One region of the Ramlibacter sp. GCM10027632 genome, then DNA from elsewhere that is predicted to be linked to it. Evidence: riboswitches for the same ligand, from Rfam matches in the RefSeq annotation. Region 1 holds a riboswitch; the other holds the start of a gene.
What was found. Region 1 has a riboswitch for glycine ahead of ACFQZY_RS18055 (D-amino acid dehydrogenase). Riboswitches for the same ligand answer to the same signal wherever they lie in the genome.
Positions count from the first base shown of each region.

Region 2: linked by a shared signal. The riboswitch ahead of gcvT (glycine cleavage system aminomethyltransferase GcvT) and the one ahead of ACFQZY_RS18055 (D-amino acid dehydrogenase) in region 1 are both predicted to bind glycine.

Region 1 covers NZ_JBHTGW010000015.1:35,289-42,233, reverse strand. Annotated here, with positions in the region: gene ACFQZY_RS18070 (LysR substrate-binding domain-containing protein) at 1-822, opposite strand, end outside; gene ACFQZY_RS18065 (dioxygenase) at 981-1,913, shown strand; gene ACFQZY_RS18060 (TRAP transporter substrate-binding protein) at 1,950-3,035, shown strand; gene ACFQZY_RS18055 (D-amino acid dehydrogenase) at 3,105-4,379, opposite strand; glycine riboswitch at 4,542-4,632, opposite strand; gene ACFQZY_RS18050 (M20 aminoacylase family protein) at 4,644-5,837, opposite strand; gene ACFQZY_RS18045 (Bug family tripartite tricarboxylate transporter substrate binding protein) at 5,846-6,844, opposite strand.
Region 2 covers NZ_JBHTGW010000001.1:370,145-377,089, forward strand. Annotated here, with positions in the region: gene ACFQZY_RS01665 (SDR family oxidoreductase) at 1-448, opposite strand, end outside; gene ACFQZY_RS01670 (4Fe-4S dicluster domain-containing protein) at 576-2,270, shown strand; glycine riboswitch at 2,297-2,390, shown strand; glycine riboswitch at 2,403-2,501, shown strand; gene gcvT (glycine cleavage system aminomethyltransferase GcvT) at 2,558-3,700, shown strand; gene gcvH (glycine cleavage system protein GcvH) at 3,745-4,122, shown strand; gene gcvP (aminomethyl-transferring glycine dehydrogenase) at 4,159-6,945, shown strand, end outside.

The sequences.
Region 1 (6,945 bases):
GGCGCCGCGGCGCCACAGCAGGCCCGCACTGCGCACCATGCCCGGCGCGTCCAGCGCGAGGGCGCGCAGGTCGGGGTACTGCCAGGTGGCCCGCTCGGGCACGAGGGTCGCCAGGTCCCGGCTCCACCGGCACACGCCCAGCAGGGCCTCCACCGACTCCATCTCCACCGGCACCGTGGGCGTCACCCCCGCGAGGCGGAATTGCTCGTCGATCTGGCGCCGGGTGGCATAGCTGCGCGACAGCAGCGCCAGCGGCACACCCGCCAGCGCCTGCAGCGGGTGCGTCGCTCGCGTGGCCAGGGGGTGCTGCGGGTGGACGGCCAGCATGAGTCGCTCATCGAACAGCGGCTCGGTCTCGATGTCCTCGTGCACCGTCGGATGGAAGCCGATCCCCAGGTCGATCTCCCCGCGCAGCAGCTGCTCCTCGATGGGCCCGGCGCGCAAGGCCCTCACGACCACGGACACGCGCGGGTAGTCGTGGTGAAAGGCGGCCAGGGTGGTCGGCACCACCGTGTTGAGGAAGGTCGGGAAGATGCCCATCGTGAGCTGGCCGGACTGCAGCCCGGTCAGGTCGGCCAGCGCCATCCGCCCGGCTTCCAGCTCCTTCAGGGCCCGCAGCGCGTAGTCCCGGAACTGCGCTCCGGCCTGTGACAGGCGCAGGCCCCGGCCCAGGCGGTCGAACAGGGCCACGTCCAGCTCCTGCTCCAGCTGCCGCAGGCCATGCGAGAGCGTGGACTGCGTGACGAACAGGTTCTGGGCGGACTGCGTGAGGTGCTCGGTCTCCGCGATGTCCAGGAAGTAGCGCAGCTGACGGATTTCCATGGCCGGGATGGTAGCCCGATCGTTCGACTGAGGCGAACGCTCCATCGGAAATTAATCATTGGATTCATTCTTTGGGCCCACTTACGCTCCCTCGTCATCGAGCCCCAGGGCTCCCTCACACCCGCAGATTCCCCATCCACCATCACAAGGAGAGACAAGTGAGCAAGAACGAATTCACCGTGGCGCAGCTTCTGGACCGCGTCAACACCGTGCACATCGCCGAAGGCAATCCGCGGGTCCGGGCCCTGGTGGCCAGCATCGTGAGCGACCTGTTCAAGACCATCGACAGGATGAACGTCACTCCCGACGAGTTCTGGGCTGCGACCGACTGGCTCAGCCGCCTGGGCGCCTCCGGCCAGATGGGCCTGATCACCGCCGGCCTGGGCTTCGACCGCCTGCTGGACATCAAGCTGGACGAGGCGGATGCCCAGGCCGGCCGCGCCGCCGGCACGCCCCGCGCCATCGAGGGCCCGCTGTATGTGCCCGGCGCACCGCTGTCCAAGGGCGAAGCCTGGCTCAGCGAGGACAGCCCCTCCAAGGGCGAGGTGTTCGTGATGGAGGGCCGTGTGCTCGACACCGACGGCAAGCCGGTGGCGAATGCCCTGATGGACGTCTGGCACGCCAACGAGGTGGGCGGCTACTCCCACTTCTTCCCGGGCCTCAAGGAGTTCGAGCTGCGCCGCAAGATCGAGACCGACGCCCAGGGCCGCTACCGCTTCCGCTCCGTCCTGCCCCCGGGCTATGCGATTCCCCCCAACAGCCCGACCTCGGAGCTGTTCGACGCGCTGGGCCGCCACGGCCATCGCCCGGCGCACGTTCACTTCTTCATCGTGGCCCCGGGCCTGCGCACCCTGACCACGCAGATCAACGTGCCGGGCGACACTTACCTGGACGACGACTTCGCCTTCGCCACCCGTGACGGCCTGGTGATCGACCTGCAGCGCGTCGCCGCGCCCGCCGGCTACGAATCCCTGGGCATCGCCGCCGGCACGCCGGTCGCCCTGTCGAAGTTCGATTTCGTGATGCAGAAGGCCCGCGACGAGGACGAGGCCAGCCCGCTCACCCGCATGGCCCGCGTGGCTGCGGCCTGACCGGCGCGGACCCCGGACAAGGAAAGGCACATTCGCATGGATCGTCGCTCCCTCCTCAAGACCGGCGGCATCGCCGGTGTCCTGGCCGCCGGCGTCGCGCCCGCGGTGCACGCGCAGGCCACGGTGCGCTGGCGCCTGGCCTCGAGCTTTCCCAAGTCGCTGGACACCATCTTCGGCGGCGCTGAAGTCTTCGCACAGAAGGTGCGCCAGATGTCGGGCGGCAAGTTCGAGGTGTCGGTGCACCCGGCGGGCGAGCTGATGCCCGCCCTGAGCGTGCTCGATGGCGTGCAGAACGGCACGGTCGAGGCCTGCCACACGGCCTCGCTGTACTTCTTCGGCAAGAACGAGGCGTTTGCCATCGGCACCAATGTCCCCTTCGGCATGAACACCCGGCAGATGACCGCCTGGATGCTCGATGGCAACGGCATGAAGCTGATGCGCGAACTCTTCGCCAAGTACAACATCGTCAACTTCCTGGGCGGCAACACCTGCGCGCAGATGGGGGGCTGGTTCCGCAAGGAGATCAAGTCGGCGGCCGACTTCAAGGGCCTGAAGTTCCGCGTGGGCGGCTTCAACGGCAAGATCCTCGAGCGCATGGGCGTGGTCCCGCAGAACATCCCCGGGGGCGACGTGTACGCCTCCCTGGAGAAGGGCACCATCGACGCCGCCGAATTCGTGGGCCCCTATGACGACCAGAAGCTGGGCTTCCACAAGGTGGCGCCCAACTACTACTACCCGGGCTACTGGGAAGGCACGGGCCAGGTCGACTTCCTGATCAACCAGAAGGCGTTCGAGGCGCTGTCCCCCGAGAACAAGGCCATCGTCGAAAGCGCGTCGCTGGCGGCGCACCAGACCATGATCTCGCGGTACGACAGCCGGAACCCGACCGCGCTCAAGCAGCTGGTCGCCAGTGGCGCCAAGCTGCGGCCCTTCCCGCAGGACGTCGTCGCCGGCGCGCACAAGCACGCGCTGGCGCTGTTCGACCAGCTGAGCGACACCAATCCCGACTGGAAGAAGATCTACACCGACTACACCCGGTTCGCGGCCGACGCGCACATGTGGTTCCGCTTCACCGAGACCCCGTTCGACCGCTACATGCAGTCGGTGAAGTCTCCGGCCTGACGACGCCCGGCGCCACGGGCCACCACGGCGCCCCGCCGGCGGCATGCCGCCGGCGGGGCGCCTCTCGTTTCAGCTGGCCTGGGCCGCCGAAGCCGTCGCCGTGATCGGCAGGCGACTTCCGGCCGGCTTCGCGCCCTGCGCCACCAGCTCCCCCAGGAGATCGGCGGTCGCTGCGCTCAGCGTCCATCCCAGGTGGCCATGCCCGGTGTTGTAGAACACGTTGGCCTGCCGGCCCCGGCCGACGCGGGGCATCATGTCCGGCATCATCGGCCGCAGGCCAGCCCAGGGCACCACCTGGCGCGTGCTGACCCCGGGGAAGCATTGCTGCACCCACTCGACCAGCGGCCTGATGCGGTCGGCCCGGATGTCGCGATTGAAGCCGTTGAACTCAGCGGTTCCCGCCACCCGGAAGCGGTCGGCCCCGAGGCGGCTGGTGACCAGCTTGGTCTCATCGTCCAGCAGGCTCACGGTGGGCGCCGCCGCCTGGCTGGCGTCGTCCAGCAGGTTCACCGTGATCGAGTAGCCCTTGACCGGATAGACGTTGATGCGGTCGCCCAGCTGCGCCGCCAGCGCCCGGCTGCCCACGCCGGCGCACACCACGACGGCGTCGAAGGATTCGGTCCGCGAGCCCGTGCCGTCGTCCAGGTCCACGCGCGCGCGGCGGCCGTCGCAATCGAGTGACAGCACGTCCTCGCCGTAGAGGAATTTCACGCCCATTCGCGCGCAGGCCGCGGCCAGGCCCTGCGTGAACTTGTGGATGTCCCCGGTGGAATCGCTCTCGGTGTAGTAGCCGCCGTAGTAGTCGCCCGCCAGCGTCGGCTCGATGGCGCGCATTTCCTGGGGCGTGACGGCCCGGCGCTGCAGGCCGCCGGCGGCCAGCAGCTGCGAGACCTTCCCCGCATGCTCGAAGCCCTTGCGGTCCCGGTAGATGTGGAGGATGCCTTCGCGGCGATGGTCGAAGTCGATGCCTTCGGCCGCGGCCCAGGAAAACAGGTGGTCCCGCGCGACGATCGCCAGGCGCGCCGTCTCGATGGTGTTGGACTCGTACTTGGGGATGCTGGCGATGAACTCGGCGAACCACGAGATCTTGTGCCAGGAGGGTTTGGGGTTGACCAGCAGCGGCGCATCCTGGCGCAGCATCCACTTGAGGCCCTTGAGGAGGGTGGACGGATGGGTCCAGGTCTCGGCGTTGGACGCCGAGAGCTGGCCGCCGTTGGCGAACGAGGTCTCCATGGCGGCATAGCGGTGCCGCTCGATGACGGTGACGCCGTATCCGCGTTGGGCCAGGGCGTAGGCGGTGGTCACGCCGGTGATGCCGCCACCGATCACTGCAAAGGTCTTCATCAGGTTGCTCCAGACGTCGAGAAGGGAGTCCGCCGCGCCAGTCGCGCGTCGAACGCCCCCTCTGTTCGGAACCTGAGAGATTCACCTGCGGTCGCGAGGCGCCGCGGGCTTGCTCCTTCGGTGCGCCGGCGGACGAGGCCAGCGGCTCTTCAGAGTATTCGGGTGCGCGGGCCGGTCCTGGGTACCTGAGAGTTTCCGGGGCGGTTGCTCCTTCGGCGCCGCGCCGTGACGCGGTCTCTCCCGGCTCGCGCAGTGGTGGAGGGGTCAGGCGCCAGCGGGCTCCTTCAGGTATCGGGCCACCAGGCCCGCCCAGAAGCGCGCGCCCGGCTCGATGATCTCGTCGTTGAAGTCGTAGCCCGGGTTGTGGACCATGCAGGCGCCCGGGGTCCCCGGGCCGCCGTTGCCGACATAGACATAGCTGCCAGGCACCTTTTCCAGCATGAAAGCGAAGTCCTCGCTGGCGGTCAGCGGCTGGCCCTCGGGATTCACCCGGTCCGGCCCGAACAGGTCCAGCGCCACCTGGGTCGCCAGGCGGGTTTCGTCCGGCGTGTTCACCAGCACGGCGTAGCCGTCACGCCAGTCGATGTCGGCCTTCACCTTGAAGCTGGCGGCCTGCAGGTTCACCAGGTCGCAGATGCGCTCCTTGAGCAGCGTGCGCACCTGCGGGTCCAGGGCGCGCACGCTCAATTCGAGCGTGGCGAGGTCCGGGATGATGTTGTTGGCCGTTCCGGCATGCATGGCGCCGACGGTGACCACCGCGGATTTCAAGGGGTCCACGTTGCGCGACACCACGGTCTGGAGCGCCGTGACGATGGCCGCCGTGGCGACCACGGTGTCGGCGGTGGTCTGCGGCATGGCCCCGTGGCCGCCCACGCCGCGCAGCGTGATGGTGACGTTGTCGCTGGACGCCATGGTCGGCCCCACCCGGAAGTGGAAGGACCCGGCCTCCAGGCCCGGCATGTTGTGGAGCGCGAACACCGCGTCGCAGGGGAAGCGCTCGAACAGGCCGTCCTCCATCATGCGCAAGGCGCCACCGGCGCCTTCTTCCGCGGGCTGGAAGATCAGGTTCAGGGTGCCGTCGAAGTCCACGTCCTCCGCGATCAGGCGGGCCGCCGCCAGGAGGGTGGCGGTGTGGCCGTCATGCCCGCAGGCATGCATCACGCCGGCATGGCGGCTGCTCCATTCGCGCCCGTTGTCCTCGGTGATGGGAAGCGCGTCCATGTCGGCCCGCAGGCCCAGGGCCCGGGAACCGGCGCCGCGCTGCAGGCGGCCCACCACGCCCGTGCCGCCGATGCCCGTCGTGACCTCGTAGCCCCAGCCGGCCAGCTTGGCCGCCACCAGGGCCGCCGTGCGGTGCTCCTGGAAAGCCATCTCGGGATGGGCGTGGATGTCGCGGCGGATCTGGATGAACTCGCCGACGCGCTGCGACAGCGAGTGCCCCAGGTAGGTCTCCTTCATGGCCGCACTCACTGGGGCTGCAGGTTCATCGAGCGGGCGATGGCGCGGTACTTGTCGGTGTTGTCGGCGTAGACCTTGCCCATCGCCGCCAGCGGCTGCGGTCGCGGCACGATCATGGCCTGCGCCTCCAGGGCCGAGCGGACGCCGGGGTCGTTGGCCACTTCGCTCAGGGCCCTGTGCAGGGCCTGCACGATGGGCTCGGGCGTGTCCTTGCGCACGAAGTAGCCCGACCAGGTGTCGAAGACGAAGGTCTTGAGCGGCGCGGCATCGTGCAGCGGCGGGGCCTTCTTCAGAGGCTCCTGGCGATCGGCCGACAGCACTGCCACCGCCTTGAGCTTGCCCTCGTCGACGAGCGCGATCTGGCCCTTGCCGTAGGGGGAGATGAACACGTCCACCAGCCCGGCCATCAGGTCCTGGAAGGCCGGGGCCGCGCCCTTGTACGGCACGTGGGTCATCGGGATGCCGGTCTGCCTGGACATGTGCTCGCCCAGGAGGTGGTACATGGAGCCGGGGCCCACGCTGGCATAGGTCAGGGGCTTGCCGTCGGCCGCGCCCTTGCGGGCATAGGCCAGCAGCTCGTCCCCGTTGCTGGCGGGCAGGTCCCTGCGCGCGAACATCGCCATCGGGTTGATGGTGATCATCTGGACCAGGCGGAAGTCCTCGGGCTTGTACTTGATGGCGGCGTTCGACAGGGGCGCCAGGATCAGCTCGTTGGGCGAGCCCTGGAAGATGACATGGCCGTCGGCCGGGCTGGCCAGCACCTTCTGCGCCGCGATGCCGCCGCTGGCGCCGCCCAGGTTCTCCACGATCACCGGCTGGCCCAGGTGCTTGCCCAGGGTGGTGCTCAGGGTGCGGGCGACCACGTCGGACACGCCGCCCGCCGGGTAGGGAACCATCAGCGTCACCGGCTTGGACGGGAAGGTCTGCGCGGCGGCGGCGCCGGCCAGCGACAGGCCGGCGAGGGTGGCCGCGGCGCGGCGGAGGAAGTGGCGTTTGCTGGCGGTCATGGAGCGGGTCTCGTGTGCGGGGGTTGCCTGCCGGATCAGCAGGTAAGACCCATGCTAGGGAGGGGAAAACGATGTGTCCAATGCATTATTTTCCTGTTCAT
Region 2 (6,945 bases), on a different contig from region 1:
TGATGCGCCCGCCGGTGAAGGTGCCGGGGGCCGCGCCGCGCGCGCGCGCCAGCATGCGCTTGGCGACTTCCTGCGCGACGAAGAAGGCGCCGCGCACGTTGGTGTCGAAGACGAAATCGAAGTCTTCCTCCGAGACGTCCTGCAGGCGCTGGGTCGTGCCCACGCCGGCGTTGTTCACCAGGATGTCGATGGAGCCGACCTCGGTCTCGGCATGGGCCACGGCGGCGCGGATGCTGTCGAGGTCGGTCACGTCCATGGGCGTGATGTGGGCGTCGCCGCCCTCGCCCTCGATCTGCGCGCGCAGGTCCTTGAGGTTCTCCACGCGGCGGGCCGCGAGCACGACGGCGGCGCCGGCCCGCGCCAGGGTGCGCGCGAACTGCGCGCCCAGGCCGCTGGATGCGCCGGTGACCATTGCAACGCGGCCGGACAGGTCGATGGTGTAGCTCATGTCGTCTCCTCGGGGCGCCAGGGTGCGCCGGAGCGTCCCGCGGCAGGCAATAGAATCGTTCGCGGTGCGCCGGTACCCCTCGGGGCAGCGGCTCAAGACGGACTGGAACCATTATCAGCGAGACAACATGACGCAAGAAGAGATCCTGTCGCAATACGGACCCCGCGAAGCGATGGAGTACGACGTGGTCGTCGTCGGCGCCGGCCCCGCGGGCCTGGCCACCGCGATCCGCCTGAAGCAGCTGGCTGCCGAAAGCGGCAAGGAGGTGTCGGTGGTGGTGCTCGAGAAGGGTTCCGAGCCCGGCGCGCACATCCTGTCCGGCGCCATCATGGACCCGCGCGCGATCAGCGAGCTGTTCCCCGACTGGCAGGCCCTGGGCGCGCCGCTGAACCAGCCCGTCACCGAGGACATCTTCCTTTTCCTCACCGAGCAGGGCGCCACCCGCACGCCCAACGCGCTGCTGCCGAAGAACTTCCACAACGAAGGCAACTACATCATCAGCCTGGCCAACCTCACGCGCTGGATGGCGCAGCAGGCCGAGGCGCTGGGCGTGGAGATCTTCCCCGGCTTCCCCGCCGGCGAGGTGCTTTACCGCGAGGACGGCTCGGTCAAGGGCGTGGCCACCGCCAACATGGGCATCGGCAAGGACGGCGAGCCCACCGAGAACTTCCAGCTCGGCATGGAGCTGCACGCCAAGTACACCGTGTTCGCCGAGGGCGCGCGCGGCCACCTGGGCAAGCAGCTGATCGCGAAGTACAGGCTCGACGAGGGCCGCGACCCGCAAAGCTACAGCATCGGCATCAAGGAGGTCTGGGAGATCGACCCGGCCCGCCACAAGCCGGGCCTGGCCCTGCACAGCGCCGGCTGGCCCCTGGACAACAACACCTACGGCGGTTCCTTCCTGTACCACATGGAGGACAACCAGGTGGCCGTGGGCTACGTGGTCGGCCTGGACTACGCCAACCCCTGGCTCTCGCCCTACGAGGAGTTCCAGCGGTTCAAGACGCACCCCAACATCCGCTGGTACTTCGACACGCCCGAGGGCGGCAAGCCGGCCAAGCGCCTGGCCTATGGCGCCCGCGCGCTGACGGTGGGCGGCCTGCTGTCCCTGCCGAAGCAGGTGTTCCCCGGCGGCGCGCTGGTGGGCTGCGACGCCGGCTACCTCAACGCGTCGCGCATCAAGGGCAGCCATGCCGCCATCAAGAGCGGCATGCTGTGCGCCGAGGCCGCCTTCGAGGCCCTGGGCGCCGGCCGCCAGGGCGACGAGCTCACCGCCTACCCCGAGGCCTTCGAGCAGTCCTGGCTGTACGCCGAGTTGAACAAGGCGCGCAACTTCAAGCAGTGGTTCAAGAAGGGCCTGCCCCTGGCCACCGTCATGACCGGCATCGAGCAGTTCGTGCTGCGCGGGCACATCCCCTGGACCCTGCACCGCGAAAAGCCCGACCACGTGTACCTCAAGCCGGCCGACCAGTGCCCGCGCATCGAGTACCCCAAGGCCGACGGCAAGCTCACCTTCGACCGGCTCTCGTCGGTGTTCATCTCGAACACCAACCATGCCGAGGACCAGCCGGCCCACCTCACGCTCAAGGACGCCTCGGTGCCCGTGAACGTGAACCTGGCGAAGTTCGCCGGCCCCGAGGCGCGCTACTGCCCGGCCGGCGTGTACGAGTTCGTCAAGGACGACAGCACCGGCGCCGACCGCCTGCAGATCAACGCGCAGAACTGCGTGCACTGCAAGACCTGCGACATCAAGGACCCGACGCAGAACATCGTGTGGGTGGTGCCCGAGGGCGGCGGCGGCCCCAACTACGCCAACATGTAAACGGCGCCCGCCTGGCGGCTACAATCGCCGGGTTGTCAGGAGAGCGCCTGCCCCCGAGCAGGCCGCCGAAGGCGCAGGCTCATCGCCGAACGCTCAGGCACCCAGGACTGGCAACGCGCGGCGCTCGCGCCGCGTTTCCTTGCTGGAGAGAGGTACTTTCGCGGTACCCACCGAAGGAGCAAGCCCCCGCGCGGGGTGAATCTCTCAGGTAAAGCGGACAGCAGGGCTCCCCCATGGTCGTACCACATGGTCGTACCATGGCCCGCAGCCCTTTCCCGGAGACCCGGATGTCCGCCCCGAACGCCACCCCTGAGCCCTCCCTGCAGCACACGCCGCTGCACGCGCTGCACCTCGAACTGGGCGCGCGCATGGTCCCCTTCGCGGGCTACGCGATGCCGGTGCAGTACCCGGCCGGCCTCATGGCCGAACACCAGCACACCCGCGCGGCCGCCGGCCTGTTCGACGTCTCGCACATGGGCCAGCTGCGGCTGGTCGGCCCCGACGCCGCGGCCGCCTTCGAGACGCTGATGCCGGTGGACGTGGTCGATCTCGCGGTGGGCCGACAGCGCTACGGCCTGCTGCTCACCGACGAGGGCACCATCATCGACGACCTGATGTTCGTCAACCGCGGCGGCGACCTGTTCGTCGTCGTCAACGGCGCCTGCAAGGCCGGCGACATCGCCCACATCCAGGCCCGCATCGGCTCGCGCTGCGAGGTCGTGCCCCTGCCCGAGCGGGGCCTGCTGGCGCTGCAGGGGCCGCAGGCCGCCGCAGCCCTGTCCGGCCTGGTGCCCGGGGTCGAGAAGCTGGTCTTCATGACCGGCGCCGCCTTCCTGTGGGATGGCACCGAGCTGTTCATCACCCGCAGCGGCTACACCGGCGAGGACGGCTTCGAGATCTCCGTCGAGGCCGGCAAGGCCGAGGCCCTGGCCCGCGCGCTGCTGGCGCAGCCCGGCGTCATGCCGATCGGCCTGGGCGCGCGCAACTCGCTGCGCCTGGAGGCGGGCCTGTGCCTGTACGGCAACGACATCGACACCACCACCACCCCGGTCGAGGCCGGCCTGGCCTGGGCCATCCAGAAGGTGCGCCGCAGCGGCGGCGCGCGCGCGGGCGGCTTCCCCGGCGCCGCCCGGGTGCTGGCCCAGCTCGATGGCACCGCCCCCCCGGCGCGCCGGCGCGTCGGCCTGGTGGCCCTGGAGCGGGTGCCGGTGCGCGAGCACACCGAACTGCGCGACGCGCAGGGCCGACGCGTCGGCGAGGTCACCAGCGGCCTGCTGGCCCCCAGCGTGGACAAGCCGGTCGCCATGGCCTACGTGGACGCCGCGCTGGCAGCCCACGGCACCCGCGTCGACGCCATCGTGCGCGGCAAGGCCGTGCCGATGGAGGTCGCGCCCCTACCCTTCGTGCCGCCCCGCTATTTCCGCGGCTGAACCGCCGCAACGCCCCTCAACGAGACAACAACCGGAGAAAAACCATGACCCTGAAGTTCACCCCCGACCACGAATGGATCCGCGCCGAGGGCGACGGCCCCGCCACGGTGGGCATCACCGTGCACGCGCAGGATGCGCTGGGCGACGTGGTGTTCGTCGACCTGCCCGAGGTCGGCCGCAGCTATGCCAAGGGCGAGGTCGCCGGCGTCGTCGAGTCCGTCAAGGCCGCGGCCGACGTGTACATGCCCCTGGACGGCGAGATCACCGAGGTCAACGAGGCCCTGCGCGCCGACCCGTCGCTCGCCAACAGCGACCCGCTGGCCGCCGGCTGGTTCTTCAAGGTCAAGCTGGCCAATCCCGCCGAGGTCGACGCCCTCATGGACGAGACCGCCTACGACGCCTTCGCCAAGAACGGCGCCTGACCCTTCCTCCCCAACACCTCTGACGGACCCGCCGCGATGCTGATGCAAGCCGCCCGCCCGCTGGGCGAACTCGAGAACCCCAGCGAATTCATCCCGCGCCACATCGGCATCTCCGAGGCCGACGAGCGCCACATGCTCTCGGTCGTGGGCGAAGCCTCGCGCCGCGCCCTGATCGAAGGCATCGTGCCGCGCTCGATCGCGCGCAGCACCGAGATGAAGCTGCCCCCGGCGGTGACCGAGGCCGCCGCGCTCGCCGAGCTCAAGGCCATCGCCTCGCGCAACAAGGTGATGCGCAGCTTCATCGGCCAGGGCTACTACGGCACGCTCACGCCGCCGGTGATCCTGCGCAACATCCTGGAGAACCCGGCCTGGTACACCGCCTACACGCCCTACCAGGCCGAGATCAGCCAGGGCCGCATGGAGGCGCTGGTCAATTTCCAGACGATGGTCTGCGACCTGACCGGCATGCCCATCGCCAACGCCTCGATGCTGGACGAGGCCACCGCCGCCGCCGAGGCGATGACGCTGGCCAAGCGCAGCGTCAGGAGCAAGTCCAACCGCTTCGTGGTCTCGGGCGACTGCCACCCGCAGACCATCGAGGTGGTGCGCACCCGCGCCAAGCCCCTGGGCCTGGAGGTGCTGGTCACGACGACCGCCGATGAATGGGCCGCGGCCCTGGCCGGCGAGCACTTCGCCGCGCTCGCGCAGTACCCGGCCTCCACCGGCCGGATCGACGACCTGCGCGCCGACGCGGACAAGACCCACGCCCAGCACGGCGCCTTCATCGCCGCCGCCGACCTGCTGGCCCTGGCGCTGATCGTGCCGCCCGGCGAATGGGGCGCGGACATCGTGGTCGGCACGACCCAGCGCCTGGGCATGCCCATGGGCGCCGGCGGCCCGCACGCCGCCTACATGGCCTGCCGCGACGAGTACAAGCGTTCGCTGCCCGGCCGCCTGGTCGGCGTGAGCGTGGACAGCCACGGCAACCCCGCCTACCGCCTCGCGCTGCAGACGCGCGAGCAGCACATTCGCCGCGAGAAGGCCACCTCCAACATCTGCACCGCGCAGGTGCTGCCGGCGGTGGTGGCGAGCATGTACGCCGTCTACCACGGCCCCCAGGGCCTGCGGCGCATCGCGCAGCGCGTTGCGGCCTACACGGCCATCCTGGCGCGCGGCCTCGCGCAGCTGGGCTTCCAGGCCGTGAACGCCACCGCCTTCGACACCCTGTGCGTGAAGGCCGGCGAGGAGGCGGTGCGCCGCATCGCCGAGCGCGCCCTGGCCGCCGGCGCCAACCTGCGCCACGTCGACGCGACCACGCTGTCGATCTCGCTGGACGAGACCACCACCCGCGAGGACCTCACCCTGCTGTGGTCCGCCTTCGCCGGCCGCGACCAGGCCGTGCCCGGCTTCGAGGCCTTCGAGAAGGGCGTGGAGCCGCTGATCCCCGAGTCGCTGCGCCGCACCAGCGCCTACCTCACGCACCCGGTGTTCAACACGCACCACAGCGAGACCGGCATGCTGCGCTACATCCGCGCGCTGTCGGACAAGGACCTGGCCCTGGACCGCAGCATGATCCCCCTGGGCTCGTGCACCATGAAGCTGAACGCCACCAGCGAGATGATCCCCATCACCTGGCCGGAGTTCGCCCACCTGCACCCCTTCGCGCCGCGTGATCAGCTCGAGGGCTACGCCGAGCTCGACGAGCAGCTGCGCGCCTGGCTGTGCCAGGCCACCGGCTATGCCGGCATCAGCCTGCAGCCCAATGCCGGCTCGCAGGGCGAGTACGCCGGCCTGCTGGCGATCAAGGCCTGGCACGAGAGCCGCGGCGACCACCACCGCACCGTCTGCCTGATCCCCTCCTCCGCGCACGGCACCAACCCGGCCAGCGCGCAGATGGTGGGCATGCAGGTGGTGGTGACCGCCTGCGACGCCATGGGCAACGTGGACCTGGCCGACCTGCAGGCCAAGTGCGAGCAGCACTCGGACAAGCTGGCCGCGGTGATGATCACCTACCCCAGCACGCACGGCGTGTTCGAGACCCAGGTCAAGGAGCTGTGCGCCCTGGTGCACCGCCACGGCGGCCGCGTCTACGTGGACGGCGCCAACATGAACGCCCTGGTGGGCGTGGCCGCGCCCGGCGAGTTCGGCGGCGACGTGAGCCACCTGAACCTGCACAAGACCTTCTGCATCCCGCACGGCGGCGGCGGCCCGGGCGTCGGCCCGGTGTGCGTGGTGGAGGACCTGGTCCCCTTCCTGCCGGGGCATGCCGCCGGCGGCCTGGGCGAGCGGCCGGTGGGCGCGGTCTCGGCCGCCCCCCTGGGCAATGCGGCGGTGCTGCCGATCTCGTGGATGTACGTGCGCATGATGGGCGCCGAGGGCCTGCGCCAGGCGACCGAGGCGGCCATCCTCTCGGCCAACTACATCAGCCAGCGGCTGGCGGACCACTACCCCACCCTGTACGCCAGCGAGAACGGCCATGTGGCGCACGAGTGCATCCTGGACCTGCGCCCGCTGAAGGAGACCTCCGGCGTAACCGCCGAGGACGTCGCCAAGCGCCTGATCGACTACGGCTTCCACGCGCCCACCCTGAGCTTCCCGGTGGCCGGCACGCTGATGGTGGAGCCCACCGAGAGCGAGACGCTCGAGGAGATCGACCGCTTCATCGACGCGATGATCGCGATCCGCGAGGAGATCCGCCGCGTCGAGCGCGGCGAGTGGCCGCAGGACGACAACCCGCTCAAGCACGCCCCGCACACGGCCGCCGCCCTCCTCCAGGGCGAGTGGCGGCATGCCTACCCGCGCGAGGCCGGCGCCGCCATCCTG